3 regions of the Gemella sp. 27098_8_149 genome follow, and region 1 is predicted to be linked to each of the others. Evidence: predicted binding sites of a transcription regulator. Region 1 holds the regulator's gene; each other region holds the start of a gene.

What was found. Region 1 encodes CtsR, which represses protease genes until heat stress. Its sites were predicted from a motif close to ATGGTCAATAAAGGTCAAACA; they were not measured.
Positions count from the first base shown of each region.
Region 2: the regulator CtsR is predicted to act here: its motif matches at 2,302-2,322, upstream of clpP (ATP-dependent Clp endopeptidase proteolytic subunit ClpP).
Region 3: the regulator CtsR is predicted to act here: its motif matches at 2,402-2,422, upstream of clpB (ATP-dependent chaperone ClpB).

Region 1 is NZ_JAPWCB010000006.1:38,468-43,705, forward strand. Features, by position in the region: gene O3801_RS04180 (dihydroorotate oxidase) at 1-733, shown strand, start outside; purine riboswitch at 834-935, shown strand; gene O3801_RS04185 (nucleobase:cation symporter-2 family protein) at 1,071-2,339, shown strand; gene O3801_RS04190 (CtsR family transcriptional regulator) at 2,548-3,069, shown strand; gene O3801_RS04195 (ATP-dependent Clp protease ATP-binding subunit) at 3,074-5,238, shown strand, end outside.
Region 2 is NZ_JAPWCB010000004.1:122,684-127,921, forward strand. Features, by position in the region: gene cysS (cysteine--tRNA ligase) at 1-1,064, opposite strand, end outside; gene O3801_RS03360 (YitT family protein) at 1,313-2,191, shown strand; gene clpP (ATP-dependent Clp endopeptidase proteolytic subunit ClpP) at 2,360-3,007, shown strand; gene O3801_RS03370 (peptidoglycan bridge formation glycyltransferase FemA/FemB family protein) at 3,049-4,299, opposite strand; gene O3801_RS03375 (alpha/beta fold hydrolase) at 4,436-5,200, shown strand.
Region 3 is NZ_JAPWCB010000001.1:188,160-193,397, forward strand. Features, by position in the region: gene clpB (ATP-dependent chaperone ClpB) at 1-2,212, opposite strand, end outside; gene O3801_RS00905 (hypothetical protein) at 2,695-2,886, opposite strand; gene O3801_RS00910 (type II TA system antitoxin MqsA family protein) at 3,448-4,443, opposite strand; gene O3801_RS00915 (hypothetical protein) at 4,496-4,906, opposite strand; gene O3801_RS00920 (nitroreductase family protein) at 5,080-5,238, opposite strand, start outside.

The DNA.
Region 1 (5,238 bases):
TTCTATGGGGTTGCCGAATAATGGTTTAGATTATTATTTAGATTATGTTATTGAACGTCAAAGAGCAGGTGCAAAGTTACAGTTTTTATCGGTAACTGGTATGAGTTATGATGAAAATATTGCTCTATTAAAGAAAATTCAAGAAAGTGAATATGAAGGTGTAACTGAATTTAATCTATCATGTCCCAATGTGCCAGGGAAGCCACAGATTGCCTATGATTTTGAACTTACAGACAAATTATTAGCTGAGGTATTCACATTCTTTACAAAACCTATTGGGGTAAAACTACCTCCGTATTTCGATATTGCTCATTTTGATGAAATGGCTAAAATTCTTAATAAATATCCTCTTACATATGTCAATAGTGTAAATAGTGTAGGGAATGGTTTATATATTGATTTAGATAAAGAACAAGTAGTTATCAAGCCAAAAGGTGGATTTGGTGGACTAGGTGGAGAATATATTAAACCAACAGCCTTAGCTAATGTTCGTGCATTTAGGGAACGCTTGAATCCTAGTATAAAAATAATAGGAACTGGTGGAGTTATAAATGGTAAGGATGTATTTGAACATATTCTATGTGGTGCTGATTTAGTGCAAGTAGGAACTACTCTTCACAAAGAAGGAGTTTTAGTTTTCACTAGACTAACTAAAGAAATTCAAGAAGTAATGAAAGAAAAAGGATACTCAAGTTTAGATGACTTTAGAGGGAAATTGAAAGTAATAGAATAATCCAAAGCTATTATCACTTTAAGTTCTTAATTAAAGAATGAAAATATAATATAAATTATAGATAACACTTGAAAATCATTTTGAAAATTGTTATTATATATTGTACAGACAAAATATAGCACATATAAAGGCAAGAATATGGCTTGCAAGTTTCTACCATCAGACCGTAAATTTGATGACTATGGGCATTCTTATTATAATGTTATTACTTTGAATTAATTTTTAAAGTAACTATTTGTAGTAGAATTTTAAATCGCCTATAAGTAATTATAGGTGATTTTTTGTATTTATATAGTTATATTTGTCAAAATAATATATAACTAAGGAGAAAAGAATCTTGAAAACTTTTATTTTAAGTTTACAGCACGTACTAGCAATGTACGCTGGAGCGGTAATTGTTCCGATAATTGTTGCTGGAGGTCTTGGTCTTTCAGCAGAGCAAACTACTTATTTAGTGTCAGTTGATATTTTTATGTGTGGAGTGGCAACATTCTTACAAGTGTATAAGGGTAAATTTACAGGAATTGGTTTGCCTGTTGTTCTTGGATGTACTTTTACAGCAGTTGCACCGATGATAGCTATAGGAAATAGCTCAGGATTACCAACAATGTATGGAGCAATTTTTGTTTCAGGTTTAGTTGTAGTTGTGATAGCGCCATTTTTTGCTAAGGTCGCAAAGTTATTCCCACCAGTTGTTACAGGTAGTGTTGTAACGATTATCGGTATAACGTTAGTTCCGGTTGCGATGAATTATATTGCAGGCGGACAAGGATCAAAAGATTTTGGGAATCCAAAAAATATTTTATTAGCGTGTATTACACTTGCAATTATCTTAGTAATTTATAAATTTACTACTGGATTTATTCAATCAATTGCAATTTTACTAGGTTTAGTGTCAGGAACTATTATTGCTAGCTTTATGGGGATGGTTAGTTTAACAGAAGTTTCGCAAGCAGGGTGGTTTCAACATCCAACTCCATTTAAGTTTAATGGTTTCGAATTTAATATGAGTGCAATTTTAACATTTGTTATAGTTGGGATAGTTAGTATGATTGAATCTACTGGTGTATATTATGCCCTAGGAAATATTTGTAATCAAGAGGTTAAAGAGCCTGATTTAAGAAGAGGATATTTAGCGGAAGGATTAGCGGTTATGATAGGATCATTAGTGAACGCCTTCCCGTATACTACTTATTCTCAAAATGTTGGTCTTGTGCAAATTTCTGGAGTAAAAAGCAAAAAAGTAATGTATGTAATGGTACTTTTACTTTTAGTATTTGGATCAATTCCAAAAATTGGTGCTCTTGCTACAATCGTACCGCAACCAGTTTTAGGTGGGGCGATGATTAGTATGTTTGGTATGGTACTTGCATATGGTGTGAAAATGTTAGGAAATACAGACTTTGCTAAACAAGAAAATCTTATGATAATTGCTTGTTCTGTAGGTTTAGGTCTTGGAGTAACTACTGTACCTACAGCATTTGCTCAATTACCAAGCTTTGTTCGTATGTTTACTGATAGTGGTATTGTACTAGGTACAATTGTTGCAATTGTAATGAATTTAATCTTTAATAGAAAATCAAAATTAAATAAAATTAATCAATAGAACTAAGTATTTTTAATCTAAATACTTTTATTGAAAAAGAGAATTATATAGGATGACTCAAGAAGAAAAGATTTTTTAAAATCATGATTTTTGAGTCGTTCTTTTTTATTTATATATGCCTAAAAATCAATGTTTTTTGTATACAAAATAACCCATATGTAGTATAATTTAATAAAGGTCAATTTTAGTCAATAAAGGAGGTGCTCTTATGAATAATAGTAATATGACTGATATACTTGAACAATATATTATGAATTTGTTCAAAGAAGCTACAGAAGATCATATAATTATAAAAAGAAGTAATGTCGCACAAAAATTTGACTGTGTACCATCTCAATTAAATTATGTAATAAAAACGAGATTTACACCAGAGCATGGATTTATTATTGAGAGTAAACGAGGTGGAGGTGGATTCATAAGAATCACAAAAATAACTCTCCACACAAATAAAGATTATATAGATTACTTGATCGAAACTGTAGATAATGAAATTATAGAAGTAGAAGAAGCTATGCGACTAGCTAAAATACTACTTGAAAAAGAATACATTAATAAATTTGATTATAATCATTTTATTGATAGTATAGAAGTTATTTCATCCGTTCATAATCAGTTTTTAGATCATATAGATGAAAATAGTGCAGAAGAAATGATTAATAAAACAAAATCAAATATTAAGGATTTGACAATCAGATTCTTAACAAATATTAAGTATAATAAGAGGGGATGATGTTATGTATATAAGATTTAATGAAACGGCCCTTATGGTATTAACAACAGCAAAAGAAGAAGCGAATGATTTTGGAGTTAAAGCTGTAGGAACAGAACATTTATTATTGGCTATGTTAAGTATGCAAAATACAATATCATGTAAAATTCTTAACAGGCATGGTGTCTACTACGATGATTTTAGAAAAAGTGTAGTGGATTTTTATGAAGCAGAACTAGAAGGGACAGATTTTTATCGTAATGTTCTAATGAAGATTGATTATACTAACGGAGCTGTTAGAACGATAGAAAATAGTCAAAGATATGCTGATGATACTTCTAGTTTTGTTGTTACAAGTGAGCACTTATTATTATCACTACTTGAAGAAGAAACAGGAACAGCAGTACGTTTATTAACTGATAAACTAGGGGTAAATGTAGATGTGATAGTTGATGAGTTATTGGATTTAGTGAAGAAAAATCTTGCTCTTGTATCTAAATTATATGAAGGATTTAAGAAAATATCTGGATCAGATAATAGTTCAGCGAAAACTAAAACACTAAATTCTTTAGCAAAAGATTTAACAAAAGATGCTTTTAACAATAAATTAGATCCTGTATTAGCTCGTGATAAAGAAATTACACGCATGATTGAAATTTTAAATAGACGAACTAAAAACAATCCGGTGTTGATAGGTGAGCCTGGAGTAGGGAAAACAGCTATAGTAGAAGGATTGGCAGAGCGAATTGTTTCTCAAAATGTTCCTAGTAATCTTCTTGGTAAAAGAGTAATGGTACTCGATATGGGAACATTGCTTGCTGGAACTAAGTATCGTGGTGAATTTGAGGAAAGATTAAAAAATATTATTTCTGAAATTGAAGATGCAGGTGACATTATACTATTTATAGATGAAATTCATACTATAATTGGTGCAGGTGGAAGTGAAGGGAGTGCGGATGCATCAAATATTCTTAAACCTGCCTTGTCTCGTGGTTTAATTCAATGTATAGGTGCTACAACTACTGAGGAATATAGAAAATATTTTGAAAAAGATGCTGCATTAGAGCGTCGTTTCCAACCAATTAAAGTAGAAGAACCAAGTACTGAAGATTCTATTAAAATTCTTGAAGGTTTGCGTCATAAGTATGAAGAACATCATGATGTAGAAATTTTAGATGAAGCTATTGATTCAGCGGTTAAATTAAGTACTACGTATATAACAGATAGATGTTTACCAGATAAAGCAATTGATTTAATTGATGAAGCATGTTCAAAAGTTAAACTAAGATATTATAAATCACCAGAAAAATTAAAAGAATACGAAGATGAACTAAGTCGTTTAAATAAAGAAAAAGATAGAGCTGTAATAAACCAAGAATTTGAAATAGCTGCTAAGAAACGCGATGAAGTTAATAAGATAATTAGTAAGATTGAAGAATTTAAAATATCTTGGCAAGATAGTTTATCTAAAGATAAAATAAAGATTACTGCTGATCATATAGCAGAAGTTCTTGCTGCTTGGACAGGTGTTCCTGTTACAAAATTAACAGAAACTGAAAGCGAAAGACTATTAAAATTAGAAGAAATTCTACATAAACGTGTTATTGGACAAGACGAAGCGGTAGTGAGCTTAGCCAAGGCAGTTAGAAGAGCAAGAAGTGGATTTAAAGCACCGAATAGACCGATTGGAAGTTTCATCTTCTTAGGACCTACTGGAGTAGGTAAAACAGAACTTGCAAAAAGTTTATCAGAAGCTTTATTTAGCTCAGAAGATAATATGATTCGTATTGATATGAGTGAGTATATGGAACCACATTCAATCAGTAGATTAGTTGGAGCGCCTCCAGGGTATGTTGGTCATGAAGAAGCAGGACAACTATCAGAACAAGTTCGTCAAAAACCATACTCTGTAATATTATTTGATGAGATTGAAAAAGCACACCCATCAATCTTTAATATCCTACTTCAAGTGTTAGATGATGGTCGTTTAACAGATGCTGTTGGTCGTGTGGTAGATTTTAAAAACACGATTATAATAATGACTTCGAATGTCGGAGTAAGTGAGCTTAACGATCAAAAATTCGTAGGTTTTGGAGGTAGTGATTCAATTAAGAATGATTATAAAAATGTTCAAAACACTATGATGGAAGCATTGAAAAAACAATATCGTCCAGAATTCTTAAATAGAAT
Region 2 (5,238 bases), on a different contig from region 1:
TCTTCAAATTTGTTTAATTCTTCTGTAACTAATGCTACAACTTCTGTATCAAGTTTTTCTTCAGTCATATCATTATTTAATCTGAATTGTAGGTTTTGATAAGAAGTTTTAATTTTTTCATAGTTTGTTTTCGCAAGTTCAATGTTTTCTAATGTGTAGTTAATTGGAGTTCTGTAGTGAACTGTTAACATGAATAAGCGAAGTACCATTGGATCGATTTCAGCAATAATATCTTTTACTAAGCGGAAATTCCCTAAGCTTTTACTCATTTTGACATTATCAATATTAATAAATGCATTGTGCATCCAATAATTACTAAATGGGGCATGGTTGTGACATTCAGACTGTGCAATTTCATTCTCGTGGTGAGGGAATGTTAAGTCTTGTCCACCAGCGTGGATGTCGATAGTATCACCTAGAGTTTCTTTTGCCATTACTGAACACTCAATATGCCAACCTGGACGGCCTTCACCAAATGGGCTATCCCATTTTACTTCACCTGGTTTAGCTTTTTTCCACAGTGCGAAATCTAGAGGATCTTCTTTATGTTCACCAACTTCAATACGAGCACCGCTAATTAGGTCATCGATAGATTGATTACTTAATTTTCCGTAATCTTCTTTTTTACGTGTTCTGAAATAAACATCACCGTTTGCTTCATATGCATAACCTTCCTCAACAAGTTTTGCGATGAAGTTAATTATTTCTTGCATGTATTCAGTAACACGAGGGTTTTTCGTTGCTCTCTTACATCCAAGTGCATCATAATCTTTAAAGAAGGCATTAATGTACTTGTCAGTTAATTCACTTGTAGAAATGCCTTCTTCATTACTAGCCTTAATAATTTTATCATCAACATCTGTAAAGTTAGAGATAAAATCTACTTCGTAACCACTGTGTTCTAAATATTTACGGACAACGTCAAAAACGATAATAGGACGTGCATTACCAATGTGAATATAATTGTAAACAGTAGGTCCACAAACATACATTCTCACTTTATTTTCTTCAATTGTTTTTAAAATTTCTTTTTGTTTTGTCAATGTATTATAGAGTTTAATCATATATAGCTCCTTTTAAAAGGGAGAATTGCAAATAGAAAATTATTACTGCATAAATTATCTAAAAAACAACTCCCAAAATTCTTCAATATCATAATAACTAAAAAAGTCTATTACTTAAATTTTAACACAAAATGCCTATAAAATGAATTATTTCTTAATGTTTTGTGAAAGATAATCAATTTTTAATTGTTTTAAATATTGATTTGTATTAAAATATATACAGGATAAAAATAAAGGATAAGGATATCATGAAATTATCAGATACGATTTATACGACTGATCAACATAAACAGTCGAAAAATGTTTTTTTAATAGTACTTGGAACAATTTTATTTTCAATATATGCTGGATTATTAATACCGGTAAATAATATTGGAGCAGGTGGTGCCTTAGGATTAAGCTTGGTAATAAATAAACTAACAGGAGTAAAAATTGGTACTGCACAGTTTGTTCTAAATGTACCGTTATTTTATTTAGGATTTAGATATATTGGCCGTAAGTTCGTAATTCTGACAGGAATTGTGATAAGTGTATCATCGTTTCTAATAAATAATTTACCAAAAATTATACCACCAGTAAATCTAGGAGATTCTCTCGTTGCGGCAATTTTCTGTGGTATCATTTCAGGATTAGCGATGTGCTGCCTTTTAGTAGCAGGAGCTTCAACTGGAGGAACAGACATAACAGGAAAATTCCTTTCATCACAGTTTAATTATAACCTACCAACTGTATTTCTAATTCAAGACATTACAATATATACGATTGTATGGATCTTTTTTGATATAAAATATGTGATGTACGCACTTGTTATGAGTTTTGTACGTAACCAAACGATGAAAGGTGTTCAAAAATTCTTTTCAGCATATATTCAATGTACAATTATATGTAGTAATCCAGAAAGAATGGTTGAGGTAATAAATAATACTTTACATAGAGGATCTACAATAATGGATGTAGAGGGTGGTTATTCACATGAGAAAAAACGAATGATAATTTTAGTCATTCAACAAAATGAAATGCATCTACTCCGTAAATTAGTTGCTAAAAATTGTCCAGAAGCATTTATTACTGTAAGTGCTGTAAATACAATAGTAGGTAACTTCAAAGAACATTCTTATAGATTATAGTAACGTGGATAGTACGACTTAAAAACATAGTTTTTTGAGTCGTATTTATTTATAGATAGTACAATATTTTTGGAGAAAATGAAGAAAGGTTAGAAAGGGAAAAAAGTTGCTAATTGACCATTTTTGATATATAATATCTAGTGAAAACGAAAATTAGGAGGTAAGAAAATGAATTTAATTCCTACAGTAATAGAGCAAACTTCTCAAGGGGAAAGAGCATACGATATTTATTCAAGATTATTAAAAGATAGAATTATTATTCTTGGTTCTGATGTAAATGATCAAGTAGCAAACTCAATAACAAGTCAGCTTTTATTTTTAGAAGCACAAGATAGTGAAAAAGATATTTATTTCTATATTAATTCACCAGGTGGAAGTGTGACAGCTGGTTTTGCAATTTATGATACAATGCAACATATTAAATGTGATGTTGTTACTATTTGTATGGGGATGGCAGCTAGTATGGGTGCATTCTTACTTGCAGCTGGGACTATCGGTAAACGATACGCTCTTCCAAATGCAGAAGTTATGATTCACCAACCATTAGGTGGTGCACAAGGTCAAGCAACAGAAATAGAAATTGCAGCTAGACACATTCTAAGAACAAGAGAAAAAATAAACAAAATCTTAGCAGATAGAACTGGTCAAACTATTAAAACTATTGAACGTGATACAGAACGTGATAATTATTTAACAGCAGAAGAAGCGTGTGAGTATGGATTAGTAGATAAAGTAATGTATCCAGAAAATAACAAACCACAGAAAAAAGAAAGACAAAAAAAAGCTACGAAAAAAGCTGCTAAAAAGTCAGAATAGATATAAAAAAGGAATTGAGTTAAATCTCAATTCCTTTTTTATTATATTTTCCAAACTTTACCAATAGCATTTCTAATTTCATAGTTATCCATAAAGTACTCAATATTCCCATTGAAGTTACGTTTGAACTGTAGTACACCATAGTCAGTAGCATCTTCAGAATGAAAATCTTTTGAAGTACCAAAGAAGTTGAAATATTTGAAGTTATTGTTAATTGCATATTTCATCATATGGAATAGGATTGCATATGGTCCTTCATAACGATGGAATTTTCTCATTGCACCACTTGTGAAGTAAATTAAATCTTGACCAGATTCTATAAAAGTAGCACATGAAAGGTTAATAACATTTCCATTTTCAGCTTTAAGTTCTTTTATTTTATCAATTTTTTTATACCAAATAGCAATGTTTTCATCAAATTCTTTTAGACGGTTAGTTGCTTTTTTGGCATTTACTTTTCCTTGTTCTAATTTTTCTTTTAAATCGTCTCGTTCTTTTTCAAGATTTGCAATTGTGTTAGTTGTAGTTTCAACGAATTGATCACAATCAATATATGAAACAAGGTAGTGAGTTTTATCTCCGATATTATTTTTTAATGATTTGAAATAAGTATTGTCTCGGATTTCAAAATCAATTCTATCCTCTGTATCACGATTGATTTCATCGAAGATTCTAGCATCTTCTTCATTGAATATATCAATTTCGCGAACCTGAACTCCTTCTTTCATCGTTCTGTTAATAGTATAACGGGCGATTTGTGAAATATTTTTTAATAAGTTACTTTCAGTAATATTTTCGTCTAGTGATTTAGAGAAAACACAACGAGAAGCTAGTGTAGGATTTGTAAATAAATCTTCGTTCATAGCGTGATAATTTAAATCATTTAGAATTCTATTAGTTTTAACTGCTACTTCGTTCTCTTCTACAAATTCAACATCATTATAGATTTTTTCATTTACAAATGGATTTACACGTACACATAATACTCTTAGATTTTTTGCAAAGTATTTTTTTAGTTGTTCAAAGTAGAAACTAACTAACTCAGTATTTGAGTAGTCCATAATAGGTCCGTATTGTGCAGTTACTTTGTAAAAGTATTTTTTATATTGGAAATAAATGAAAATACCGTAAGCTAGTATTTTATTATTTTCTTTTACGGCTAAAATTTCAGTTTTTAAGTTGTTATTATTGGCCATAATATTATATTCTGCAGATTGCGAGAAATAATATCTGTGGTTATTTTCTTTTTGAAATTGTTGAAGTTCTTCACTACTAATTTCAGTAAATATCATTATGAAATCTCCTTTTTAGTTTGTTACTATTCAAAATTACTTATAAAATTATATAACAAAAATTAAAAAAAAAAAAGTAATATACTAATAATAAGTGATATAATTAAGTAAAGTAACTATATGGAGTAAGGTTTTAATGAGAGAATACACAATAAGGAATGAAAAATACAAGATAAGGTATAATGATTTTGAGGGAAGTGGTACACCTATAGTAGTTATTCATGGATTAGGATGCGCTGGATCATTTGATTATGTAGAAATTTTTAATAGTGAGGAATTTAAAGGCCATAGGAGGGTACTTATAGACTTATTAGGAGCTGGATATAGTGACAAACCTCTAGATTTTTCATATGAGGTTAAAGAACATGCGAAATATCTAGCGGAGTTTTTGGAAGATTTAGGTTTGAATAAAGTTATCTTATTTGGTCATAGTTTAGGTGGTTCTATTGCTATTGAGTTGTGTGCAAGGTGTAAAGACAGAATTGAGAGATTGATTTTAACAGAACCAAACTTAGATCCCTCTACAAAAGGTCAGATTAGTTGGGCGATAGCACAGTATAAGGAAGATAATTACGAAAAAAGTATTATGACACTAATAAAGTATTGTGAAGGTGGAATGAATACAATGTGGGCTGCAACATTGAAGAATTGGTTACCTAAAGCAGTTTATCAAATTTCTCGTGATGCAGTATTACAGAGAGAAAAATCATGGAGAAGTATGTTATATGAGTTTGATATCCCAAAATTTTTTATATTTGGGGAAAATAGTCTTCCGAGTGATGACCTGGAAGAATTACCTAAACATGGTGTAAATGTAAAAACGGTAAAAAATGCAGGTCACTCAATGGCTTGGGAAAATCCAGAGGGGTTGACTGAGGTTATAGTCAGTTGCTTAGTGTGAATAAAGCTTGAATATGTAATTAATAAATATTTGAATAT
Region 3 (5,238 bases), on a different contig from region 1:
CTTCAGAAATCACACCGTCTTTTACTTCTTCTAATAGTTCTAATGAACCGATGTTAGAAGTCATGATAATAATTGTATTTTTGAAATCTACTACTACACCTTTAGAGTCAGTAAGTGTACCTTCATCAAGAAGTTGAAGTAAGATATTGAACACATCTGGGTGAGCTTTTTCAATTTCGTCCATTAAGATAATACTGTAAGGATTACGTCTTACACTTTCAGTAAGTTGTCCACCTTCTTCATAACCGATGTATCCTGGAGGGGCACCGATTAAACGGCTAACTGAGTGTTTTTCCATGTATTCACTCATATCGATACGCACGATGTTACGTTCATCATCGAATAAGTTAAGAGCTAATGCTTTAGCAAGCTCAGTTTTACCTACCCCAGTAGGACCTAAGAATAGGAAGCTACCGATCGGTCTGTTAGGGTCAGCAATACCCGCACGAGAACGTAAGATTGCATTAGTTACACTCTCTACAGCTTCATCTTGACCTATTACTTTTTCGTGAATAGTGTCAGCTAGGTGTAATAATTTTTCTTTCTCAGTTTCTACTAGACGAGTTACAGGAATACCAGTCATTTGACTTACGATAAATCCAATCTCATCTTCAGTAACTTCTTGTTTTAGAAGTTTATATTCTTCATGTTTAGATTTTTCTTCTAATTCTTCTAACTCTTGAGTTAATTTCGGTAAAGTAGAATATTGTAACTCAGAAGCTTTTTCTAAATCATAGCTATTTTGAGCTTGTTCTAACTCAACTTTAACTCTATCGATTTTTTCACGAAGATTTTTAACAGCTGATAATTTTTCTTTTTCACTATCAACTTGTAATTGAAGTTTATTTTGTTCTTCTTTTAGATTAGCTAACTCTTCTTTTAAGTTTTCTAAACGTCTTTTAGACACATCATCATTTTCACCACTTAAGGCTTTTTCTTCTATTTCAAGTTGCATAACTTTACGATTAATTGTATCTAATTCAGCTGGGTTAGAAGAGTTTTCAGTTTTAATAGTTGCACAAGCTTGGTCGATTAGATCGATAGCTTTGTCCGGTAAAAATCTATCAGTAATATATCTGTTAGATAATTCAGCAGCTTCTACAATCGCACGGTCAGAAATTTTCACACCGTGGTAAACTTCGAATCTTTCTTTAAGACCACGTAGAATTGAAATTGTATCTTCTACAGTAGGCTCTTTAACAAGAACTTTTTGGAAACGACGTTCTAATGCAGAATCTTTTTCGATATATTGACGATATTCATTAAGAGTTGTAGCACCGATACAGTGTAGTTCACCACGAGCAAGCATTGGTTTTAAGATATTACCAGCATCCATTGCTCCATCAGTTTTACCAGCACCAACAAGCATGTGAATTTCATCGATGAATAGAATGATTTTTCCTTCTTGTTCTTTAACTTCTTTTAATACAGCTTTTAGTCGTTCTTCGAACTCACCACGATATTTAGCTCCTGCGACTAAACTAGTAAGATCAAGTTCGAATACAGTTTTGTCTTTAAGACTTTCAGGTACGTCACCACGCACAATACGTTGAGCCAGTGCTTCAACAATCGCAGTTTTACCTACCCCAGGTTCCCCTATCAACACTGGATTATTTTTTGTTTTTCTTGATAAAATTCTAATTACATTTCTTATTTCTTCATCACGTCCTATTACAGGATCAATTTTACCACTACGTGCAGCTTCTACAAGATCACGACCATATTTCTCAAGAACTTCGTAGTTGTTTTCTGGATTTTCGTTCATAACTTTTTTACCTCCTCTGATATTATCGATAACCGCTACCAAATCTTTTAACGTAGTCACCTTATCGATATATTTTTTTACTATACTATTTTTCAAATAACTCGCAAGAACAATATGTTCACACGAAATAAATTTATCTTCATATTTCTCTTTATATTTATTAGCTTCTATTAATAAAGCATTCAAATCATTACTTAAGTAACTAGCGTAATTGATATTATCACCTTCTACACTATTTACCTTCGCAATCTCATTATCTAACTCATGAGTTAAATTCACCTTATCAACATTTACTCTTCCTAAAATATCACTATATAAATTACTACCAGTAAGAGCTGCTTTTAAGAACATCTCACTCGTAATACTTTGACTTTTTTTCTCAGTTGCAAATTCGGAAGATTTCGCTAAGATTTCTTTCACACTATTAGTAAAACTATTAATATCCATTGTAAATCTCCTTTGATTAAATTATTAGATCAAGAGGTATAATAATTCTTTGACTAGTATCTCTAATAATAAAAACACGAGATACAATCTTCAAAAGATACACTTAAATACTCAATAAACTAAAAGGCTTTATGGAGTATTTTAAGTTTTATCTTTTTGACCTTCTTTGACCTTAAATAAATTATAGCATGTTTGACCTTTTTTGACAATAGTTTTTTTGAAAAAAATAAATAAAGCTCACAAACCTTATATTGACAAGCTTTAAACAATATATTATACTTAATATTATCTTAGAGATATAAAAATATATGCTCTACTGGTAACTTTCTCAGAGAGATTAATTTCTGCTCTGCAAGACACTTATGAGATTTCATAGGTGTCTTTTTTTAGTAATAAAAAAAGCGTGAAATAAATCACGCATAGATTATATATTTTATTGTAAAGTAAACAATCAATAATTTTACGATTTACTAAAACATTAACTACAATTTTGCATTAGGATTCTCATTATTAAAAATTTCTATTAAATTCTCCATATCCTCTTTTGTTGCATAGCGTCTAACAAATGTTCTAGCAGCAGTTCTTCTATTATTCATTAAAGCACGTTCTTTATTTTTCTCATAATAAGCTTTACTTGCTTTCTTTTGTGCTTCAGACGTTTTTGATTCAGTCATTTTAGTTTCCTCCATTATTATATACTTTTACTATTTATTAAAGAAAAAATAATAAATAGATACTCCTATAATACAAGTTCCCAAGATACTTTGTAAAAATTCTTTTTTTGTACTTCTGCGAATTTCTATTTCTAATTTTCTTTTACCTAATTTATATTCTTTTTTCATAAATAATTAGCTCAACGGTAAAATAAGAGTGGTTCTCTCTTTATTATATATTTAAAATTATGATTGCATTCAGCAAACATAAACAATTGATTAATACATACCATTATTTTACCACTTTGCGTTCTCCTTTCTTATCCTTCCCTCATAATATAATACATGTATCAAGTTTTGTCAATCAGATTTATAAAAAAAGAGTGGCTCAATAGTCGTGATTCTAAAAAATCAATTTTATCGAGCCATCCCCAACGATAATTTATATTTATCTAAACATAATTTTCAAACTGAATTATTTTTATACCGTACCATCAGCAAACGGTACTATTTACAAACTGAATTACTTCTACCCCGCTCCATCAGTAAGCGGCACTATTTTCAAATTAGTAGGCTAATATTTTACATACAGTCAAACATTTTTTTTGCATATGATTCTATATCATTAGGATTTATCATATTGTATTTTTCTTTAACGTCTTTAAAATATTTTCCAATATATTCTTTTTTTATTATCTCAGTAGATGATTCCAATTCTGGAATTTCCCCTCTAGTTTCTAACCAAGGATATTCAGAATGTGTAAATTTTTCTAATACTTTTCCGCTATAGCAACAAAAATGTTTAACTACATTTTCTATAATTATTAATTCTGATGATGTAAATATAGTGTCTGAAACTTCTATTTTTGATTCAATAGGATCAAATTTAAAATGTTTATATTTAAAATAGACCTCGGGATATACCGGACCATGTGCCCACGCCTGGCAATCTTCTTCAAATAAGAATTTATCATTAAATGCATAATAAAATCCTTGTACATAATACAATGATTTTTGTAACGCTAAAGGCGTAATATCTCCACAACGATTTAAGATATAATTAATAACCATATTTATTTTTGATTCTTCATTTAAATTCCCTTCAAGAATTTTATCAACAGCTTTTTTACTTTTTTTATACGCTATTTCTGAAGATAATTTTTCTTTATTATTTTCTAAAATTTCACTATAAAATACTGGACTTTCGTAAATTTTATTTAGTATATCAGAATACTGTTTACTAGGAATATCCCCATTACAGTAACGTGAATAAGTTTGTTCACCCCATCCTAATAACAATGACAATGGACGCTTAGATATATTATACTTTTCACATATTCCTAATACTTTCTCTAAAGAGATGATACCGTTCTTTTCTCTATATACATCATATAAAGCCTTAAGATTATAATCATTTATACTATTCACAAAGATATCAGATTTACATTCTTTACATTTAGCAACTTTACCAGTGTAAGTATAAGTCTCACCCTTTATAGTTCCTATCATTTGTTCTTCAATAACATTATACTCAACATCATTTCTACAATTCTCACAAAAAACTTTTTCAAAAACCATATCCAAACTACCTCACATATTCCATATATTATACATCTTTTATATATTTAAATTACTTAAATGCATAATCTATCTTTTTATTGCATTTATGAAAGGAAATCACTATCGTTCGACTAGTATCTCCATAATCAATAATATTAAACTTTGTATAAATATCTACAACTTCTTCTACATCATCTATATTAAATAAACTTACTCTAGGGACAAAAACATACAACACTTCATGTTCATATCCAGCATTCGTATTTTGTAGAGAGTGACAAAAATCATCAACTTTAATATTTAATAATATTCTTTTTTGCTTGTCACTTCTAATATTATAATCGTTAACAAACGCGATATTTTCTTGCCTATTTTGATTAAACGAAATCGTGTATTTATTATATTTTATACATTCTTTTATTATACATAGAATATTTTCTATATCTTCTTTTGTATAATTTTGATTATAATTAGGATTCATATAATCACCTCTTTATACTATCATCATAACTAAAATTATGACTTTTGTCAATTAAAATTGTATCAATTAGTGCACTTTTTCCAGAGGAAATCATCCTTATTAGTTTCTCGTTATAAAAAACCGCTTATCCAGTATAAAACTACATAAGCGATTTTCTAATTTAATCTTATCCTTTATTCCTTCTCACTAACAAAACCATTTTTTTCTAATAGCTCTTTAGTTACTTTTTCTATTCCTGAAGGTTGTGCATAGAAGTCAGCGAATTTTTTAGTCCATGTTTTTGTCTCACGTGCTTCAGCGAACTCCACCATAGTTTGATGGTATTCTTTTAA